Regions from separate parts of the Peribacillus sp. YIM B13472 genome, predicted to be linked through region 3. Evidence: riboswitches for the same ligand, from Rfam matches in the RefSeq annotation. Region 3 holds a riboswitch; each other region holds the start of a gene.
The links. A riboswitch is a leader RNA that binds a small molecule or an ion and turns the genes downstream of it on or off. The one in region 3 is predicted to bind cobalamin.

Region 1: it holds a riboswitch for cobalamin, as region 3 does, so the genes downstream of both, ACFX4I_RS05025 ((2Fe-2S) ferredoxin domain-containing protein) here and ACFX4I_RS05945 (ABC transporter substrate-binding protein) in region 3, are expected to answer to the same signal.
Region 2: it holds a riboswitch for cobalamin, as region 3 does, so the genes downstream of both, ACFX4I_RS11210 (ribonucleoside-diphosphate reductase subunit alpha) here and ACFX4I_RS05945 (ABC transporter substrate-binding protein) in region 3, are expected to answer to the same signal.
Region 4: it holds a riboswitch for cobalamin, as region 3 does, so the genes downstream of both, metE (5-methyltetrahydropteroyltriglutamate--homocysteine S-methyltransferase) here and ACFX4I_RS05945 (ABC transporter substrate-binding protein) in region 3, are expected to answer to the same signal.

What each region holds. Positions count from the first base shown of each region.
Region 1 covers NZ_JBHZPG010000004.1:121,826-127,335, reverse strand. Annotated here, with positions in the region: gene ACFX4I_RS05050 (energy-coupling factor ABC transporter ATP-binding protein) at 1-503, opposite strand, end outside; gene cbiQ (cobalt ECF transporter T component CbiQ) at 522-1,298, opposite strand; gene ACFX4I_RS05040 (energy-coupling factor ABC transporter substrate-binding protein) at 1,285-1,596, opposite strand; gene ACFX4I_RS05035 (energy-coupling factor ABC transporter permease) at 1,598-2,341, opposite strand; gene ACFX4I_RS05030 (hypothetical protein) at 2,375-2,533, opposite strand; cobalamin riboswitch at 2,517-2,711, opposite strand; cobalamin riboswitch at 2,917-3,107, shown strand; gene ACFX4I_RS05025 ((2Fe-2S) ferredoxin domain-containing protein) at 3,258-3,626, shown strand; gene cobJ (precorrin-3B C(17)-methyltransferase) at 3,641-5,296, shown strand; gene ACFX4I_RS05015 (sirohydrochlorin chelatase) at 5,315-5,510, shown strand, end outside.
Region 2 covers NZ_JBHZPG010000011.1:57,413-62,922, forward strand. Annotated here, with positions in the region: gene ACFX4I_RS11200 (hypothetical protein) at 1-49, shown strand, start outside; gene ACFX4I_RS11205 (manganese-dependent inorganic pyrophosphatase) at 149-1,078, opposite strand; cobalamin riboswitch at 1,372-1,552, shown strand; gene ACFX4I_RS11210 (ribonucleoside-diphosphate reductase subunit alpha) at 1,691-3,988, shown strand; gene ACFX4I_RS11215 (ribonucleotide-diphosphate reductase subunit beta) at 4,034-5,086, shown strand; gene ACFX4I_RS11220 (flavodoxin domain-containing protein) at 5,076-5,495, shown strand.
Region 3 covers NZ_JBHZPG010000005.1:115,163-120,672, forward strand. Annotated here, with positions in the region: gene ACFX4I_RS05930 (acyltransferase family protein) at 1-1,263, shown strand, start outside; tRNA gene ACFX4I_RS05935 (tRNA-Arg) at 1,512-1,585, opposite strand; gene ACFX4I_RS05940 (polysaccharide deacetylase family protein) at 1,790-2,662, shown strand; cobalamin riboswitch at 2,750-2,923, shown strand; gene ACFX4I_RS05945 (ABC transporter substrate-binding protein) at 3,103-4,068, shown strand; gene ACFX4I_RS05950 (FecCD family ABC transporter permease) at 4,031-5,086, shown strand; gene ACFX4I_RS05955 (heme ABC transporter ATP-binding protein) at 5,093-5,510, shown strand, end outside.
Region 4 covers NZ_JBHZPG010000027.1:64,665-70,174, forward strand. Annotated here, with positions in the region: gene ACFX4I_RS18895 (ABC transporter permease) at 1-654, shown strand, start outside; gene ACFX4I_RS18900 (acyl-CoA thioesterase) at 696-1,172, opposite strand; gene metE (5-methyltetrahydropteroyltriglutamate--homocysteine S-methyltransferase) at 1,169-3,475, opposite strand; cobalamin riboswitch at 3,621-3,813, opposite strand; gene ACFX4I_RS18910 (potassium channel family protein) at 4,061-4,480, shown strand; gene bcp (thioredoxin-dependent thiol peroxidase) at 4,543-5,013, shown strand; gene ACFX4I_RS18920 (aminopeptidase) at 5,025-5,510, shown strand, end outside.

The DNA.
Region 1 (5,510 bases), on a different contig from region 3:
GGCTCATCCAAGAGCCAGACATCGGGTTCCATGGCGAGTACCCCTGCAATGGCGACACGTTTTTTTTGCCCTAGGCTCAAAAAATGAGTGGGTTTGTCTTTCAGTTCGGTTACTTCCGTTTCAGCCATTGCCCAATTTACTTTCTCCTGGACTGTATTTCTATCCCATCCTAAATTCATCGGTCCAAAAGATATATCCTGTTGTACATTAGCGGAAAAGAGCTGCAAGTCGGGATCTTGAAAAACGATCCCGACTTGCTTTCGTAATGATAATAATGCTTTACGGTCATATTTCATTTTCTTGCCCTTAAATCTGATCTTTCCTGCTGTAGGTTGTAAAAGACCATTTAAATGCAGGAATAAAGTCGATTTGCCGGCACCATTATTGCCTAATAATGCTACCTTTTTACCATGTTGGATCGTTAGCGAAAGATTGTTTAAAGCGAACGTTCCATCTGCGAATTGATGGGTGAGGCCTTCTATATGAAAAATATGCTCGTCCATTCTTGGTTTGCCTCCAATTTACAAAAATCCATTAATAAAGATTAAGCTTCCTAGTATTACAATCGTGATCAGCCAATTGCGTGAGGAATAGGTGTAAGTATCCTCGATATAGGAAAGGTTCTCCTGATAGCCTCTTGCGTTCATGGCCATCGTCAAATGTCCAGAGCGCTGCAATACTCCTAAAAATAATGATGAGATTAGTAATCCGAGAGATCGAATGCCTTTCCTTAACGAACCATACCCCAACCGTGAACCTTGTGATTGGTGAATGGCCAAAGCTGTATCTAAAAAAATAAAGATGAAGCGATAGGTCAGCTCTATTAAATCGACCAATAAGGAAGGCACTTTAAGTTTTCGCATCACCGATAGGATGACGGTAATGGGTGTAGTCAAGGTAAGGAAATATAAACAGCTGATGCTGCCGAATACGACAGTGATCAAATTGATCACTGTACCTACGCTGTCATCGCTGATGAATATTTGCCAGTTCCCGACATTCCAGGACCACCATATATTCGAAATCGAAGTTAATTTACTTGTAAAAGAAAAAAGGATGGTAATTGTTCCTGATAGTATAAAAAATCCTGGTAATAGAAGTAATTTAAGATAATAAGAAAACGGGATTTTTGCCGCAAAAATGATTAAAGCGCTCATCACCGTAAAAGTGATGAGCGAAACGGTCATATCCCTTACCGTTAACGAAAATAGCAAAAGGGAGAGTGCAAAAACCATCTTTTCCAACGGATGTACATCCTTTAGCCCATTGAAATAGGCATATTTATCAATGAGTAACATGCTTCGATTTTTCGGGAATTTCTTGTTTGGTTTGCTTATTCCTTTGTCTCGTTACACCTATGAAATAACCAATGAAACCAGCTCCGATTGCAGCTTGCAGCGCAAATAATAAGCTTTCGGTTTCTGCACCTGGCGGCTCCCAAATACTGTTGAACCATGGCTTGTATTCCGGCTGGATTTTAGTGATGGCTTCTTCAGCCTCCCCATCTGCACCGCCAAATTCCGTTCCTTGTTGTGTGATTAACGGGATGGTAGCTAGAATGACGACCAGGAAAAGCAGCAGTAAACTTTTTTTCATGTTAACGGGCCTCCTTAGATAAAACTCGCAGCAATTTCAATTCGCCTAGATTGTATTTTTTCAAGAAATTCATCACGACGACTGTCAATAACCCCTCACTGATTGCCAAGGGAATTTGGGTCAGGGCAAAAATTCCTGCAAATTTACTGAAAGAGGCCATGAATCCTCCTACCTCGGATGGAAAAGCAAGAGCAAGTTGAACGGAAGTTACCACATAGGTTCCCAAATCTCCAAAAGCAGCTGCCAAGAATACGGCAAGTGAAAAAGACCACCCCAATTTAGTTGCGCCCTTGAAGACGAAGTAAGCAATGAACGGTCCGCAAACGGCCATGGAAAATGCATTGGCTCCTAATGTCGTCAATCCTCCGTGAGCCAGTAAAACAGCTTGAAATAACAGAACGATGGAGCCAACCACACTCATGGCCAATGGTCCGAATAATATGGAACCCAAACCAACTCCGGTAGGGTGTGAAGAACTTCCCGTAACGGAAGGAATCTTTAGGGCCGATAAAATGAATACAAATGCACCCGATAGGCCAAGCATCATTTTTGTTTCTGGGTTTTCCCTTACTTTGGATCTAATGGACCGGTAACCCAAGATTAAAAATGGAAGCGTCACGGCCCACCAGAATATAGCCCATTCAATGGGTAAAAAGCCCTCCATGATATGCATGGCCATTGCCCGTTTTGGGACAAAAAGCAGTAAAATGACAAAATAAATGGTTTTCCAATTGGTTCTTTTCATTCTTTCTCCTTTCAACACTTTTAATTTTTCTGATCAATCTCTGAGAAGAAAGGCGCGCCCAACATAAAAAGCACTTCTCTCAAAGGAAAGAAGTGCGTAATGAACAGGAATTTTGCAGCATAAACCAACCATGGGCCTTTCTGCCTGATCCGCACACCCATCCTCGTAGGTTGAAACAGTTTCACGCTTCATGGCAGGTCTCCTGGCTTTGGTTCATCATCCCATTACATCCTTCCCATCTCATTTGACAGTGGATTATAGTTAAAGTAATAGGACTTCCCTTTACAGTGGCGGGACCGCTCCGGATTTTCACCGGCTTCCCTTTTAAGCTGAATTCCGAAAATTCAACACCATAAAACTTATGTAATTATTTAGAAAATTCTCGTATAGTGTACCATAAAGAAATAATTCCAGCTACACAATCTTTTTTTTTTTTTTGACTAAGTTTGTTGTAAGGAAAGGCTTGTGGGCAGGATATACACTATTAAACTTTTCTAAACAGTCGGAATAAACTATTGAATTTTGATAAAGTTGTTATATGATAGATAAAGTTAGTTAGAAATGTATAATAAAACCAAATATTTCATTTTAAAAGTGCTCTTGTGTAAATAATCAAGGGATAATAGGGAAATCGGTGAAAGTCCGATGCAGCCCCCGCTACTGTAAACGCTGATGAAATTGTCTATAGCCACTGGCATTGTTGCCGGGAAGGGACAAAGTAAAATGAAGCGTAAGCCAGGAAACCTGCTTTTAAAATTGCATGATACTTTTCGGAGGGAAAGGTAGAAGGACTATGACGATTTTGGGAGATTGGGCATTCTTGCCTGGGGCTCCTCATTCATATAGTTTTTTTAAACCTTGACTCTTATGTTAAGGTTTTTTATTTTGCCTTTTCCTTGAACGCAGGAGGAAGAAGATGACTACTTGGAACTTAATGGGTACAAATACACATCTGTTGATTTGTAATGGGAGCAGCTGTATGAAAAAGGGCGGGGAAGAAGTAACCCAAGCGATTCGCGATGAAATTACTTCCAAAGGACTGGACTTGAAAATCCATACAACCAGGACACGGTGTAACGGAAGATGTAAGGATGCCTGCGTTGTGATTGCCTATCCTCAAGGAAACTGGTATCGAGTGGAAACGCCTGATTTCGGTCGCCAGATTGTCAGCCATATCGATGATGGGGAGTTTGTGCCACAAATGATCTACCAATTCAATGATGGAAAAATGACACCTAATCCAGATTTTCCTGCTCATACGGGTATTTCAAAGAACAAAGCGTAAAAGGAGATGTCTTAATGAGTACAAACGGTAAATTATTCGTCGTGGGCTTTGGGCCAGGGAATTTTGAACACATTACCAAACGTGCTGTCGAAGCCCTTCAAGAAAGTGACTACATCATTGGTTATAAAACTTATGTTGAACTCATTCAGGGACTGCTTACAGATCAAACGATTATTAGTACGGGGATGACTGAAGAGGTATCACGTGCACAGGAAGCAGTGAAACAAGCTGAGCTGGGTAAGAAAGTTGCGGTTATTTCCAGCGGGGATGCCGGAGTTTACGGGATGGCTGGGTTGGTTTATGAAGTATTGATTGAAAAAGGCTGGAAAGAAGAAACTGGAGTGGGCATTGAAGTCATTCCTGGCATTTCTGCAATCAACTCTTGTGCATCTTTACTTGGGGCACCAGTCATGCACGATTCGTGTACGATCAGTCTCAGTGATCATTTAACTCCTTGGGAACTGATCGCTAAAAGGGTTGAAGCAGCTGCAATGGCAGACTTTGTCATTGCCCTGTATAATCCGCGCAGCGGCAGGCGGACCAGGCAAATTGTTGAAACACAGAAAATTCTCCTTCGCTACCGTTCGCCAGATACGCCTGTCGGGTTGGTGAAAAGTGCATATCGCGATAGGCAGGATATTGTCATAACCAATTTGAAAGAAATGTTGAATCACGATATTGGAATGTTGACCACCGTCATTATTGGTAATTCATCCACCTTTTTATATGATGACAAAATCATCACACCAAGAGGCTATCAGAGGAAATATACTTTGAATTCGGAAAAGCAACCATTGAAGCCGCATCAGCGTCTGCAAAAAGAAGCGGAACCGTGGGCATTAGATCAAGAAGCCGATTCCGTGCATGAAGCCTTTACCGAATCCGCTGGAGGAGTTGGATTACTTACAAAAGCACCAGAAAAGAAGCCAGCTTCCTTTGAAATGGCAATGGAAGCACTGTCAAGAGTCAAGGGTCAATCCGTTCAGCAATCCATTGAGCCAATTGTTCAGCAAAAATTGGAGTCGGTATTCGAACTTGCCGTTAGTCCAGGTGTGGCGAATAAACAATTCACTCCCAAACAAATGATGACACTTGCGGAAGTTGTCGGGGAAAAGGGCACGATGGAATACACGCCAAATCATAAAATCGTATTAAAGATTCCGACAACGGATCCGGAAGTCATTACGGGGAAATTGCAATCAGCAAACTTTCTATTATCGCCGATTGGAGATGTACTGACATTAAAAGCCTGTGATTTCTGTGATGGTGAAAAAACGGAATCCATTCCTTATGCGGATGAAATACATCGGGTGCTTGGCGGAATGAAAATGCCCAAGGAACTTAACATCGGTTTTAATGGGTGTGGGATGGCTTGTTATAGTGCTGTGATGGATGATATCGGGATTGTCTTCCGAAAAGGGAAGTTCGACTTATTTCTTGGAGCTAAACCGGTTGGAAGAACAGCCCATCCAGGCCAGCCTGTTGCGGAAGGCATTGAACCGGAACAGCTTGTTGAACTGATTACGGACATTGTCGCGGAGTATAAGCAAAATGCCCATCCGAATGAGCGGCTTTTTAAATACTTCAAACGTTCGAAAAAGATACAGAATTTTTCTTATCAGGACATCGCTCCAAAAATAAACATAGAGCCTGCGCCTTGTGAAGACTAATCAAGAGGGGGAAAGTAAATGAAAGCAGTTTTGTTCGTAGGACACGGAAGCCGCTTGGCTTCGGGAAACGAAGAAGTCCTTCATTTTATTGAAAATATGATTCCGGCATTGGATGAGCGCTTCCTTGTAGAAACGTGCTTCTTGGAATTTGCGGCACCGAATATATCCAAAGGCATTGATAATTGTGTAAAACGAGGGGCTACTGAAGTTATCG
Region 2 (5,510 bases), on a different contig from region 3:
AGAACTGATTGTCATTGCCTATGAAAAAGAAAAGGAAGCTTTGAATTAAGAAAAAAGACTCAAAACACCCTTAATGGTGGTTGAGTCTTTTTTTTGCATGTACAGAAAAAGGATGCCCATGTTATTAATGAGCACCCCTTTTCCTGTATTATTTGCTGAATACGTCCGTTAAGACCGGCACGATTTGTTTTTTACGGGATACAACGCCTTCTAAGACGGCGATGTTATTGTTTAATGAAACGTCATATGCTTTTTCCACTGCATAAGCTGCCTTACCAAGAGCCAAGGCAACAGAATCATTAGTCAAGATATCCGTTACGACAAAAAGGAATAAGTCCAATTCCTTATCAGCGATGACCGCTTCAATCGCCGCTTCCAATTCTGTTTGCTTAGCAAGGACTTCGTTCGGATCTACAGCATTGACCTGTGCTATCTCCACTTTTGCCATTCCCATGGAGAATTCCTTTGCATCAAGAGTGATAAGCTGGGCAATCGTTTTGTCGCTCAAGTCAGCTCCAGCTTTCAACATTTCCAAGCCGTATGTTTCAGCGTCGACTCCCGCAATGGCAGCCAGTTCCATTGCTGCTGCAACGTCTTGCTCCGTGCATGTAGGTGATTTGAACAATAACGAATCGGAAATGATGGCAGACAGCATAAGACCTGCGATTGCTTTAGGGACTTCAATGCCGTTTTCTTTATAAATTTTATTTAAAATGGTTGCCGTACAGCCAACTGGTTCCGCACGGTAATATAGTGGATCGCTTGTTTCAAAGTTAGCGATACGGTGATGGTCGATAACTTCCAACACACGGACTTGGTCAATATCTTCAGCACTTTGCTGGCGTTCGTTATGATCGACCAGGATTACGCCTTCAGCTTCCCCTGCAACTTTTTCCACAAGGCGGGGAGCTTCGAATTTGAATTGGTCCAATGCATATTGAGTTTCACCATTCACTTCACCCAGACGAACTGGTTCAGCGTTGATACCTAACTGCTTTTTCAGGTCTGCATAAGCGATTGCTGAACAGATTGTGTCTGTATCCGGGTTTTTATGTCCAAAAACTAATACTTTTTCCAAGATTTTATCCCCTTTTTCTTAAATATTTTTCCGCGAATCCCCTTATCGCAATAAGGGAGAGCCACCTTTACTAGACACTTTATTTTAACACAAAATCGCGTAAAATCAGCGCTTGAATTACCCATTCCCCAATAAAATCTTTCATTCCCTCACACTCTGCCATCACTTTGTCAATAGATAAGGATTGGTTTTTTTCAAATATATTAGTTGAATTATCATCGTATATGGCTTACGATAATATAAGCAGAAATACTAGATATTGATTATACAAACATTACTAATAACTATATATAGAATTTTTTATAATCCAAGGTGCCAGTGATGGCTGAAAAGGGAATCCGGTGTAAACCCGGAACTGTCCCCGCAACTGTAAATGTGACGAAATGAGATACCCACTGTATAGCTCTCTATACGGGAAGGACTCAAAGTAGGATGATCATGAGTCAGGAGACCTGCCTTGAATTTTTCACGTTTCTTATTCTTCGGGGATTGAGATGATGAAACGATAGTTTAACGGCTATTTTTTCATGGCTCTTTTATTCTATCGTTTGATCCGCTCAATTCATTGGGCGTTTTTTTTATTTTAGCTGAAGTTAACTAGGAGGATCATTAATGACTCAAACATATAACTCTACCATAAGTGAAAATGACACAGAAACGAAATCCATCCAGCTTGAGATGTTATCAAAGGAATTCGAAGGCCATCTCGATATGGAAAAGTTCAAAAAGCGTTTTACAAAATGGCTAGATCGCAAAAGTGACTCAACCGAAGAACAGGCATCAAAAAAACTGATTCAGCTCGCTCTTGAAAATGTGGATATCGATGCTCCGGATTGGACGTTCGTCGCTGCAGCAGAACTGTTGAATACAATGTATAGGGATGCACAAGCCAATCGAGGTTATGAAGGCATGAGTTATGGCCCATTCTATGAGCTGATCACGGAACTCTCCCAGCTTTCAGAAGGTCAGCGTTATCCCATTTATAAATCAGAACTGCTATCTTCATATACGAAAGCGGAAATTGAGGAATTGGGTTCGGTGATCGACCCGGAAAAAGATAAATTATTCTCTTACATAGGCATCTACTTATTGAACGACCGCTATCTAGCCCGCCCACAAAAGGATAAGGTCTACGAACTGCCACAAGAACGTTTCATGATCATCGCGATGGAAATCATGCGATTGGAAAAAACGGAGCACCGCCTGCAACTTATAAAAGAAGCATACTGGGCCATGTCCAATCTTTTTATGACCGTTGCGACTCCTACACTCTCCAATGCAGGTAAAACACATGGACAGTTAAGCTCTTGCTTTATCGACGCAATTGAAGATTCCATTGACGGAATCTACCTATCAAACTATGATGCAGCAAAAGTATCTAAATTTGGCGGCGGTGTCGGTCTTTACGTCGGTAAGGTTCGCTCGCTTGGTTCTGATATCCGTGGTTTCTCTGGAAACAGTTCCGGCACGACCCCCTGGATTCGACTATTCAACCAGACAGCCGTGAGTGTCGATCAATTGGGTCAACGTAAAGGTGCCATCGCGATTTACTTGGATGCCTGGCATAAAGATATCATGAGCTTCCTCGATTTGAAGACACAAAACGGGGATGACAGATTAAAAGCCCATGATATTTTTACAGGTGTATGCATACCCGATTTATTCATGGAAGCTGTACGCGACAGAAAAGAATGGTATCTTTTCGATCCTCATACCGTTAAGCAAACCCTTGGATTTTCACTTGAAGATCTTTATGACGAGAAGAAAGGCGAAGGAAGCTTCAGGAATCATTATGCACTTGCTGTCGAGGCCGCAGAAAATGGCACGCTTCCAAACTATAGCTTCGAAAAAATCAATGCGATGGACATCATGAAAAGCATCATGATTTCTCAATTAGAAGAAGGCGTACCGTATATGTTCTACCGCGATGAAGTGAATCGGAAGAATCCCAATAAACATAAAGGTATGATTTATTGTTCTAACCTTTGCACGGAGATTGCCCAAAACCTAAGCCCTTCGACGATCACGGATGAATATGAAACAGAAGATGGAGATGTTGTCGTGGTTCGTAAAAGCGGCGATTTCGTTGTCTGCAACCTTTCATCCATTAACTTGCCCCAGGCGGTGGGCAGCGATGTTCTGGAAAGATTGATTCCCATCCAGATCCGCATGCTGGATAATGTCATTGATGTGAATAATCTTCCTGTCAAACAAGCATCCATCTCGAACAAACGTTACCGGGCAATTGGTTTAGGAACGTTTGGATGGCATCATTTACTTGCCACACAGAATATTTATTGGGAATCCGATGAGGCTGTTCACTATGCAGATGCTTTATACGAAAAGATCGCTTACTTAACAATCAAGGCATCCAACGAATTGGCCAAGGAAAAAGGATCATACCCATATTTTGAAGGATCTGATTGGCATACAGGGGACTATTTCGAACTGCGTGACTATACAGATCAAAAATGGATGGATTTAAAAGCAGACGTGCAGGAACATGGGACCCGTAATGGATATTTAATGGCCATTGCCCCGAATTCTTCGACAGCTAAAATCGGTAATTCCACGGATGGAATCGATCCTTTGTATGAAATTGAATTTTACGAAGAAAAGAAAAACTTCAAATTCAAGGTGACCGCGCCAGGCTTGACGCCAAATACGTATGAATATTATAAAAAGACGCGATTTAATTTGGACCAACTGGAAAGCATCAGGCAAAACGCAGCCCGCCAACGCCATATTGACCAAGCAATCAGCTTTAATCTGTATGTACACAATACAATCAAAGCGAAGGTCCTATTGGATATCCATTTAACGGCATGGGAAAGCGGATTGAAATCAACGTATTATGTACGTTCGACTTCTTCCGAATATGACAATGCCTGCGAAAGCTGTTCAAGTTAACGACAATCATAACCTAGTAATCTATTCTTAAAGGAGTTTTCACGAATGACCAATCATATCAAAAAGATTCGGATGCTCGAACCTACGCATCCAACCAAGGCAACCGGTGTTTTCAAAGGAGAAGCTTCAGGCTTCCTCCTTTGGAACGATATTCAGTATGAAAAATTCTATGATACCTATACACAGCTCATCAATAACTTTTGGAAGCCTTCGAGCGTGAACATGATTCAGGATAAAAAGCAGTGGGGCGAACTGGACGAAGATATCCAGGACGCTTTTCTCGATATCCTTACGATGATTGCTGGAATGGACAGTCTTCAAACGCCCACTCTAGTAGAAATCCTTCGGTACATCAAAGATCCGGCGGCAAAAGCTATCCTGGCCAACATGGCCCAGCAGGAATCGATCCATAATGAATCTTATTCCTATATCCTTGCTTCCTTGATTCCTGTAGGCAAGCAAAAACAGCTTTTCGACCGCATTAAAGAACATCCTGAAGTGATTAAGCGTAACCAACCGATCGTTGATGCTTATCAAACGTTCGTGGACGATCCCAGCCCTCAGCATTTATTCGAGGCACTGATCCATTCAACGAACCTTGAAGGGATATATTTCTATCTTGCTTTCGCCTTTTATTATAATTTAGGACGACAAAATTTAATGACTGGTTCAGCTACGATGATATCCTATATTCATCGCGATGAAATGGTCCATTTCGATTTCATTGGAATGCTCGTTCAAATCTTGATGTATGAATATCCTGAGTTAAATAATGAAGAAAACACGAAGTTCATCTATAAAACGATTGAAAAAGCAGTCGAACTCGAAAAAGAATGGTCTGAATATATGCTCGAAGATATCCAAACCAAAGCCGATCTCGATTTGGAAGAATTCAATGAGTACATCGAATATATCGCCAACAAACGGTTACGTATGCTAGGCCTTGAAAATTTGTATAAAGAGTATGGCGAGAATCCGATGCCATGGATCAAAACGTTCGATGATGAATCCATCGGACTTACCAAAACCGATTTCTTCGAACAGAAGTCAAGGACATACAGTCAAGTAAATGCCAGCAATGGGTTCGATGAGCTGTAAAGTTGCCATTGTCTATCATTCTGCCGGTGGCAATACAAAAGCGCTTGCTGAAGCCCTCGCTTCCCTTTTACCTGAAGCTGGACTATATCGAATGAATGAATTTGACTTACATACATTGCCGGATTACGATGCATTGATCGTCGGCACCTATACATGGGGAAATGGGGAGCTTCCTGCTAAATCAGCAGCCTTTTATAAAGAACTGGAACAGTTGCCTATTGCTTATCTGAAAACGGGAGTCTTCGGCACTGGTGAAACCAACTATCATCATTTTTGTGGGGCGGTCGATCATTTCCGGGACATGTTATTTGCCAAGAGCCAGTTATTGGTGACATTGAAGATAGAACAGATGTATCAAGAATCGGACTTGCCCAGACTTCAAAAGTTCGTCTCGCTATTCCAGAACTGACTGAAGGGGGATATG
Region 3 (5,510 bases):
TTAATCGGTTTAATTTTAACTGGAATAGTATTCAATGTATCTGAAATGTTTCCAGGGTATATTGCCTTATGGCCAATGACCTGCGCATTATTCATTGTTTTGTCTGGTACACGCGATACGAAATATGGTGTCAAACGCTTTTTAGGTTCCCCGGTAATGGTGAAGCTAGGTGGAATTGCTTTTGGAATCTATTTGTGGCATTGGGTATTATTGGAGTTCTATCGTTATAATGTCCAGGAAACTCCAGGATTCATCGTCGGAACTCTTATTATCATTTCATCAATTGCCCTTTCATTTTTAATGACTCGATATATAGAAGAGCCAATCCGAAGCTCAAAGGATAATAAATTCTCATTCAAGAGAATCGGGATAATGGGCAGTGTGAATGTACTCTTGATTGCATCTCTTTTAATTGGGGTATATATAGATCAAAATAAGCTGGAAAATAATATAAACGATAAAAATTATCCAGGAGCGTTAGCTGTAAAAAAACCTGATGATATACCTGATCAAGAACCGATTCCATCCTATTCTGAAGTCTTTGATGATTTACCGAAAGCGCATTTGGACGGCAGTAACCAAGGGTTAAAGGAAAGTGACCTGAAAATTGGGGAATATGGCGAAACTGAAAATTACGATGCTACAATTGCCCTGATCGGCAGTTCCCATTCAGAGCATTGGTTAGGTGCCATTTTAGAAGCAACAAAAGATGACAATTATCGTGTATTGAATATGACTCGTTCAGGTACACGTTTTTCAACAGGGTATGCGGATGATGATTTGAAAGGTATCTGGGTCAATAATGTTCTCGATTATCTAAAGGATTCAGATGTAGATCTTGTCATTTCTCACGCCACAGCTTCTGATACGCCTAATAATAAAATACAACAACAAATGGTTGATCAGCTGCAGTATGTTAAAGATGAATATGGTATTGAAGTGTTAGCGATTCGTGATGATCCAAGATATAGTTTTAATGTGCTGGAATCATTAGAAACACATGGACTAGAAGAAACTACAAAAAAAATGAATTCAGTAGATAATCAGAAAGACGAAAGCTTTTGGAGACAATTTGAAAAAGAGAATCAATCCTTGCATAAAATTGACTTAACAGATTACTTCAAGGTAAACGGTAAATTTCAGCCTATTATTGGTAATGTTATCATTTACCGTGATAATAGACATTTAACGAATACTTATTCTGAAAGTTTCGGACCTGTTTTTGAAGAAAAAATCAACGAGATAGGCCTAGATAGAAAATAAGTATAACTAAAGGGTAATTTGTTTGAAGTATAATATTGGTTATCTTGATATAAAGAATCTGAGTTCTGTGTTTTACAGGGCTCGGATTTTTTTATATCTATTAAGCTTGATGAAGTTGTGGTCACTTTGTCTAATTTAGCTTTGAGTCCTGCATTTTTTCCATCCCATAAATCACTTGCTCTTATACCAACAGAAAAAACCCTGTTACTCCGCGGAAGAAGCGCGTTGTAACAGGGTTTTTTAATTAGCGTCCCAGATAGGAATCGAACCTACGACCTACAGCTTAGGAGGCTGTCGCTCTATCCTGCTGAGCTACTGGGACATATATATAAGTCGACGACTTATTTATTATATTTCTTATAGGCAAACTTTTCAAGCTTATAGCACATACTTATGAAAAAAATCTTCATAAATGCTCAGCAGGTCACTAAGCTCTCGCGTTTTCCTATCATTTCATTAAATGGAATACTTTATTATCCGCTAGTTTTCTGGTACTATTACACTAGAAAAAATTAGGGGAATGATAGTGAAAAGATATAGAGTTTTATGGATGGTGGCATTGCTGGGGATTTTGATTTTACCTGGATGTTCACAACGGATTTTAGAGGGTATAGGCATAAAGACGGCAGCACCGATTGCGGAAGATGACATTGAGGTGGCCGAGGCGGCTGAGAATGAGACCGGTCAGGATTTGGAAGGTCAAATCGATACGGGAGACTGGATAACGGCCGAGTCCGCAGTCCAGCTTCCAATCTTGATGTATCACAGCATTTCTGAAGGTAATGGCCTTCGGGTTCCAAGTGAGGAATTCCGATCACAGATGGCTTGGCTTCGGGAAAATGGTTACTATACATTATCCCCTGAAGAAGCATACCTCGTTTTAACCGAGAATCGGATGCCAAGTGAGAAGTGCGTCTGGCTTACTTTTGATGATGGTTACACAGATAACTACACGGAGGCTTTCCCGATATTAAAGGAAAATGATATGAAAGCAACTGTCTTCATGATCGGTAAGTCCATTGATAAAGGTCATCACCTGACTGAAGATCAAATGTTGGAGATGAGCAGGAATGGGATTTCGATCGAAAGCCATACCATCAACCATTTGGAGCTGAACCGCATGACGGCAGAGCAGCAAGAAGCGGAAATGGTTCAGTCGAAGGAGCTATTCGACCGTATCCTCGATCAGGACACGACAGTGCTTTCCTATCCGGTTGGCCGGTATAATGAAGAGAGTCTAAGGCTGTCAGAAGAAGCTGGATACAAGATGGCAGTCACTACCGAACCTGGGGGAGCTTCAAGGGACCAAGGGATGCATGCCCTGCATCGAGTTCGGATTTCACCCGGGTTATCAGTCGATGGGTTTGCGTCACTGATTGAAAATTCTTCAAATCATTGAAGGTGGACGGGTCATTTCGAACTTGTTCAGAAAAATCATATAATAATCGATTCTAACATGGTGTATAATGAAGGCAGTGAAAATTATATGCATAAGAACGATTTGGTGTCTTAATGACTTAAAAGGGAAGTTGGTGAAATGCCAGCGCGGTCCCGCCACTGTATATGGGAGTTGACGGCTGTGTACCACTGTATGAGATATGGGAAGGTGCCGTTGACGATGACCATGAGCCAGGAGACCTGCCGAATTCGTACACCTGTAACCTACGCGGATGGGAAGGTGTGTGGCAGACCCTAAGAAAGAGTCCGTAATGATATTGTTGCCATGCAAGCACCTTCCGTTTAACGGGAGGTGCTTTTTGTTTTGGGGGCATCTTCCAACAATGCGTTTTCTTTATTTAGGTGGGAAGAAATTAAATGAAAAGATTGTGGGGAATGAAAATGAAGAAGATTTTTGGTCTGATATTGTTGATGTTGCTTACTGCAGGCATGATGGTTGGCTGCAGTGATGCTACTGATGAAGGAAAAGAAAAGCAGCAAACGAATCATGCTCAACACGAAGCTTTCCCGATTACGATTAAAGATGCAACTGGGGAAAAAGTAACGATAGAACAAAAACCGAAGAAAATCGTTTCGTTGATACCAAGTAATACGGAAGTGGTCTTTGCACTTGGTTTGGGCAAAAAGGTCGTTGGTGTATCCGACAATGATAATTACCCGGAAGAAACGAAGGAAATTGAAAAAGTTGGCGGAATGGAAATGAACACAGAGCTGATTGTCTCCATGAAGCCTGATCTTGTTCTTGCGCATGCATCAAGTGCCCATAATTCAAATGAGGGTTTACAACAACTTAAGGATGCTGGAATAGATGTCCTCGTAGTCAATGATGCACAAAGCTTTGACCAAGTCTATAAGTCTATTGAAATGATTGGACAGGCAACGGGAGAACATGATAAGGCAAAAGAAATCGTTACGGATATGAAAACGAAGCTCAAGGATATCCAGGAAAAGGCCAAATCCGTAAAGGAAGAGGATAGGAAGACCGTTTTAGTGGAAGTTTCGCCTTCACCGGATATATACACACCTGGAAAAAATACTTTCATGAATGAGATGCTTAATATTATTTCAGCGGATAATGCTGCTGCTGAATTGGACGGATGGGCAAAAATTGATGAAGAGTCGATGATTGCTGCAAATCCGGATGTCATCATTACAACGTATGGTTACTATACGAAAGATTCAGTAAGTGAAGTGACGGGCCGAAAAGGATGGCAAGACGTAAATGCTATTAAGAATGGCCAAGTCTTTGATGTCCATTCTGACTTGGTGACCCGTTCCGGTCCACGTTTAATAGAGGGAGTAGAGGAACTTGCCAAATCAGTCTATCCGAACCAATTTGACAACTAAATGGACGTTTGCTTATTTGATTGCGTTGTTAATTTTGTTATTCGCAATGACGATAGGCATTTCCTTTGGTTCGGTGCCAGTACCCATTCCCGTACTTATACAAATAATCGGCAAGGAGATTTTCCATTTGCCGATTTCTGCTGATCCGGATGTGATGCTTACGAATATCGTGATGAACATCCGCTTGCCGCGTGTATTGCTTGCGGGTTTGGTCGGGGCATCACTTGCGATTGCAGGTGCGGCTTTTCAGGGACTGCTCCGGAACCCGCTCGCTGATCCTTACACATTGGGTATTTCATCAGGAGCATCGGTCGGCGCCGTATTGACAATATTCTTGAATATTTCACTGCCATTCATCGGTTTATATACTCTTCCGGCATTGAGCATCTTATGCTCAGTGCTCACGATGCTTTGCGTACTGACTTTTGCAAAAAAAATGGATCGTTCGATGAAAGTGGAAACGATTATTTTAACGGGAATCATTTTCAGCTCGTTTTTAAGTGCCTTCATTTCATTGATGATTGCGCTGACGGGTGATGAATTAAGACAAATTATCGGCTGGCTGATGGGTAGCGTTTCAATGCGCGGATGGAATTACATTGCAATCATTTTGCCGTTTTTTATCATTGGTTCATTGATCTTGATCATGAATACAAGTGAATTGAATGCGATGACTTTCGGGGAGGACCGGGCAAAACACTTAGGTGTGAATGTTAAACGGCGGAAAATGTGGATCTTGATAGCCGGTTCGACATTGACAGGGGCAGCCGTTGCCGTTTCGGGGGCAATTGGCTTTGTAGGATTGGTCATTCCTCATTTTGTCCGAAAGATTTGGGGGCCTGACCATAAACATTTACTTCCGTTGTCATTGTTGATAGGAAGCGGATTCTTAATATTGGCGGATTTTGTGGCACGAACGATCATTGCCCCATCGGAACTGCCGATCGGGGTGATCACCTCACTTATCGGGGCACCTGCATTTGCGCTGATTTTATTAAAGAGACGGAGAGAAGGGTAAAAACGGATGCTTGAAGTAAGAGGGTTAACAGGTGGATATCATAACAAAGCTGTTTTGGACTCTGTCTCTTTTGATGTACATAAAGGGGAATTATTCGGGATTCTTGGTCCAAATGGCAGCGGAAAAACGACGCTTTTAAGCATGCTTAGCGGGGTGCTCGATTATAAAGGAGGAAGCGTACGGATAAGAGGCAGGGATTTGAAGGATTATTCGTCAAAACAACTTGCACAGGTCATTGCTGTGCTCCCTCAACATTCCTCATTAGCTTTCTCCTATACAGTAAAAGAGACGGTCTCACTTGGGCGATATGCCCATCAATCAGGTTGGTTCCATAGTTGGTCCGCGGAAGATGAATCGATTGTCCAACGAGTTATGGAACAAACGGGAGTAGCAGATTTTCAGGATCTTCATTTTGAACGTTTAT
Region 4 (5,510 bases), on a different contig from region 3:
GTTGTTTTTGGGCATACCCAATTTTTAAGCGGCTGGAGCCGTGAAGAAATCATATTCATTTATGGATTCTTCCTTATCCCATTTGCCCTTTTTTCTGCCTTTTTCAACATCTGGGATTTTAATGACCGCTATATCGTCAAAGGTGAAATGGATCGGATATTAACAAGACCGATACATAGCCTGTTTCAAGTCATTTTAGAAAGAATCGAACTAGAAGCGTTATTTGGTGTTGTGACCGGTTTGATCATTATATTCTATTCGGGGATTTCATTGGACCTTCAGCTTGCGTGGTATGACCCGATTCTTTTCATCATTTTTGCAATAGGCGGGGCCCTTGCTTATGCAGCCATATTCGTTGCGATAGCAAGTATTGGGTTCTGGTCGGATGCGAAAACATCCATCATGCCAATGATGTACAATATCGGGAACTACGGGCGCTATCCAGTTGATATTTATAATAAGGTCATCCGTTTTGTCCTTACATGGGTGCTGCCATTCGCGTTTGTTGGTGTCTATCCGGCATCTTATTTCCTAAGAAAAGAAGAGTGGTATGCATATGCATTTGCCACACCTGTAATCGGGGTTGCCTTTTTCGTGATATCCGTTTTCATATGGAATCAGGGAGTGAAAAGGTACCGCGGGGCAGGGAACTAAAAAAACCCCTTCAACAGCATTCATGTTGAAGGGGTTTTTGTTTAGTTCCGTTTTTTCTTTCTTTCAATATATCTTGCTTGTGCTTGAACATATTGCTGCTTTTCCTCTTCCGTTTCCGGAATGACCTGAGGTACGTTTGTCGGCTTGCCGTCTTCATCAATGGCCAGCATCGTTAAAAAAGCGCGTGCCGTAAGCTGTTTTTCACCTGTTAATAGGTTCTCACGCTCCACTTTCACGAATACCTCCATTGATGTTCGGTGAGCACAGGTGACATAAGCTTCAAGGTTGATTGCATCCCCTGTCTTGATGGGGGCCAAAAAATCAAAAGAGTCGCTTGAAGCAGTCACAACGGGTTTTCGACAATGGCGCATAGCTGAAATGCAGGCTATTTTATCAACATAGGCCATTACTTTTCCGCCAAAGATGGTATTGTGATGATTTGTATCCGGTGGAAAAACAAGGTCGGTTAAAAAAGTCCGTGACTGCTGTGTTGGATGGGCAACGTTCTTTTCAATCATTGGCCTGTTGGTTTGGCTAAAAGGTTTTCACGGACGATTTTTCCTGCTTCGACCATGTTTTTCAGGGAAGCGACGGTTTCCGGGATACCCCTTGTTTTCAGGCCGCAGTCGGGATTGATCCAAAACTGATCTTTATCCAATACCTTGATGCCCCGTTCAATCATATCGACCATTTCTTCCACTGCCGGCACACGCGGGCTGTGAATATCATACACACCCAGGCCAATACCTTTTTCATATGTTTTTTCCTCGAATGCGGAAGCTAGCTCCCCGTGACTACGGGATGTTTCGATGGATATTACATCGGCATCGAGGGAGGAGATGACATCCATGAAACTGTTGAAGTCGCAATAGCACATATGCGTATGAATTTGGGTTGTATCCTCCACGCTTGATGTGGATATCAAGAATGAATTCACAGCCCAGTTCAAATACTCGTCGCGATCGCTTTTTTTCAATGGCAGACCTTCTCTAAGTGCAGGCTCATCAACCTGAATCATTTTAATTCCAGCGGATTCTAATGCAATGACTTCTTTTTCCAAAGCGAGCGCCAGCTGATAACAAACATTCTCCCTGGAAATATCATCACGGACAAATGACCAGTTCAAAATCGTAACAGGACCTGTAAGCATTCCCTTTACCGTCTTCTTCGTCAGTGATTGTGCGTATACACTTTCCCTGACTGTCATCGGTTCGATGAAATGGATGTCGCCGTAGATGACTGGTGGTTTCACGCAGCGGGATCCATAGGATTGTACCCAACCCTTTTCCAGAAAGACGAAACCGCCTAACTTATGGCCGAAGTATTCAACCATATCCGTCCGTTCGAATTCCCCATGAACGAGAACATCCAAACCGATTTCTTCTTGGATTTCGATCCACCTGCCGATTTCTTCGTTAACGAATGTTTCATATTGCTGAGCGGTCCATTCTCCTCTTTTGAATTTCCCCCGTGCTTGTTTAACTTCAAATGTCTGCGGAAAGCTACCGATCGTAGTCGAAGGAAGAAAAGGCAATTTGAAAAATTCCTGTTGTTTTTGGTAACGCTCTTTAAATGGAATGTGACGGCCGGCGGTCCTGGTTTTAACCTTTTCGACTTTCAATTGTACAGTCCCATGATTCCGTGCATTTGAACTTGCTAACGTTTGAACCGTACATTTATTGGCAACTACTTTTTCGGCGATTGCTTCAAAGCCTTGATTATTCCCTTTGACCAAGAGTGTGATTTCCTCAAGTTTCTCATCAGCGAAAGCAAGGGCCTGTTTCACTTCTTTTGAAAGGGCGGATTCATTGCGAACGGTCACTGGGACATGAAGCAGGGAACAAGAGGGCTGAAGCCAGATTTGGTCTTCGGCTACCTTTTTCTTAAGAGTCTCAATCAATTGAATTTTTTTCGTTAAATCAGATAGCCAAATGTTTTTTCCGTCAATCACACCTGCAGCAAGCACTTTGTCCTTCGGGAAGCCAAATGCTTCAAGGTTACTTAGATTTCTCCCTTTATCATGTACAAAATCAAGACCGATTCCTTGGACTTTTAATTCGATGACTTCTTGGTAGTGTTCCACGGCATCAAAGTATGTTTGTAGCATGATGTTCAGGTTTGGTGCTGCTTCATTCAGTTTTTCGTAGAGGTAAGTAACAGTTTGCATATCATCCTTGGAAATGGATGAAACAAGAGAAGGTTCGTCCATTTGTACCCACTTCACGCCTTCTTGCTCCAACTCCCGCAGGATTTGTGTGTATAGGGGAAGCAAGCTCAGGATGATGCCAGGGATCTCTTGTTTATTGAAGCCTTTGGAAAGGGAGATGAAGGTATAAGGTCCGATCAACACGGGCTTCGTTTCAATCCCTAGCTTTTCCTTGGCTTCCCGATATGCTGCAAGTGGTTTATTTTCTGTTAAAGTCAGCTGTGGCAGTTTTAATTCAGGGACAATATAGTGATAGTTCGTATTGAACCATTTCGTCATTTCGGAAGCGACTTCATCATTGTTTCCTCGAGCCATTGAATAATATACGGAAAGGGGAACGCTGCCGCCTTCATAGGCTGAATAACGTTCAGGAACAAGACCGAACATGACGGACATATCGAGCATTTGATCATAGAAAGTGAAGTCGTTGACAGGAATGATATCAATACCCCGTTGCTTCTGTTTTTGTAAGTTGCCTAAACGGATTGCTTTTAGTTGTGCCGTAAATTCCGCTTCATCGATTTTACCTGACCAGTAAGCTTCCAATGTACGTTTCCATTCACGATTTTCCCCGATTCGAGGGTAACCCAAACTACTGCTTTTCAAAATTCCCATCCTCCTACATTCATTTTATTGAACAATAAAAAAAGCATCCCTAACCGTCAAAAGAGAAAGTTAGAAATGCTTAAAATAAGAGGCATGCAGAATGCCCCTTACAATTATAAGGTCCCTAACACCTCCCTATCTCCCGTAGGTTAAAACAGTGTTGTCGAAATAGGCAGGTCTCCTGACTTAGGGATTATCATTAGCTGCGGGCCTTCCCGATCCTTTGATCAGTGGCATATTGGATGGCGCTAACACTCCCATTACAGTGGCGGGACCGTGCCGGAATTACACCGGACTTCCCTTTTAATCCTAATTTAAAATTAGGAACCTATTCCCACATATGAAATTTTACAAAACCTGCCTTTATAAACACTGTTTGCAGGCTAAAAATTTATAAAATAAAAACTATTATAAAAATTTAGACAATCTTAACATATCCGACCGAAAGGGTCAACATGGAAAAAAGATTCGGGAAAAGTATCCGTTTATTGAGTGTGTGGGTGATAAGGATTAGGTCTGTTCCTAAAAAAGAATATATTGTTTGGACAGGGAGTATGTATAGAGGGAGTGGCGTTTTGAAATGGGGCGTGGGGGATGACTTTCTACATCTTGATTGCAGGAATCATTTTTTGCATGGTGATGAGCATTCGTACGTTATTTCTTGTTGAGTCGGGAGGAAAGAAATTTTCTCTGGAGGATATGCTGTGGCTTGGCAATTTATATGCGACGATATTGGTTGGATTTGCCCTGATTTATTTATTATACGAGCTTCAGAATCATTCGGTGATTCTTGATATGGGCAATCGGTTGGATGGTACTTTCTATGAACAGTTGAAGACTTCTTTTTATTTCAGTGCGATGACGATGTTTTCTGTAGGGTATGGAGATATAGCCCCGATTGGTATGGGCAGGATGATAGCTACCATTCAGGCTTTCATCGGGTATACACTGCCGGCAGCGTTCGTGATTCGGACAGTTATCGATCTGGAGCAGAAAGATAGGAAGGATAAATGAAAGTTGTGTTTCTTTCGATTATTGGGTACTCTTACCATAATGAAAGAAATGGAGGGTTCAATATGACTGTTAAAATTGGAGAAAAAGCACCTGATTTCAAACTCCCTGCAAATAATGGTGAAATGGTTTCCCTATCGGATTTTAAGGGGAAAAACATTGTTTTATATTTTTATCCAAAAGACATGACGCCAGGTTGTACGACGGAGGCCTGTGATTTCCGGGACCATAATGAGCAATTCGAGGAATTGAACGCGGTCATCATTGGTATCAGCCCAGATCCAGCGGCACGTCATGAAAAATTCATTGAAAAACATGGATTGCCTTTTCTGCTGCTGGCTGACGAAAATCATGAAGCGGCTGAATCATTTGATGTGTGGCAATTGAAAAAGAACTTCGGCAAGGAGTATATGGGCATTGAACGTTCAACTTTCCTGATTGATAAGGCTGGTAAGGTAGTCAAAGAATGGCGTAAAGTAAAAGTCAAAGGCCACGTCGAAGAAGCGCTTGAAACTCTTCGCGACCTCGAAAAATAAGGGACAGGCAGATGAAGGATGAGCGAATAACGAGGCTTGCAGCCAGGCTGATTCATCATTCGATACAATTACAGCCAAAAGAGAGAATCCTCATACGGGGGCATATCAACACGAAACCATTATTGAAAGAGCTGATTGATGAAGTATACAGAGTGGGTGCTTATCCATATGTAGAACTCGAAGACGATGAGATAAGCCGCCACCTGCTACAAGGGAATGTGAAGGAGCAACTTGACACATCTTCGCAATGGGCTCTGAAGAAATATACGGATATCGATGCAGTCATCATCATCACAGGGGAAGAAAACGATGTGGAAATGACTGATGTTCCCATCGAGAGGCTCCGACTTCAAGGGGAGGCTATGAAATCCCCCACTCTTTTCTATGTAAACAACCGTCGTTGGGTCTTACTTAATTATCCCACCAACGCATCAGCGCAAAAAGCCGGCATGACCTTCAACAGGTACCAAGACTTTCTGTTGAACGTATGCACCATG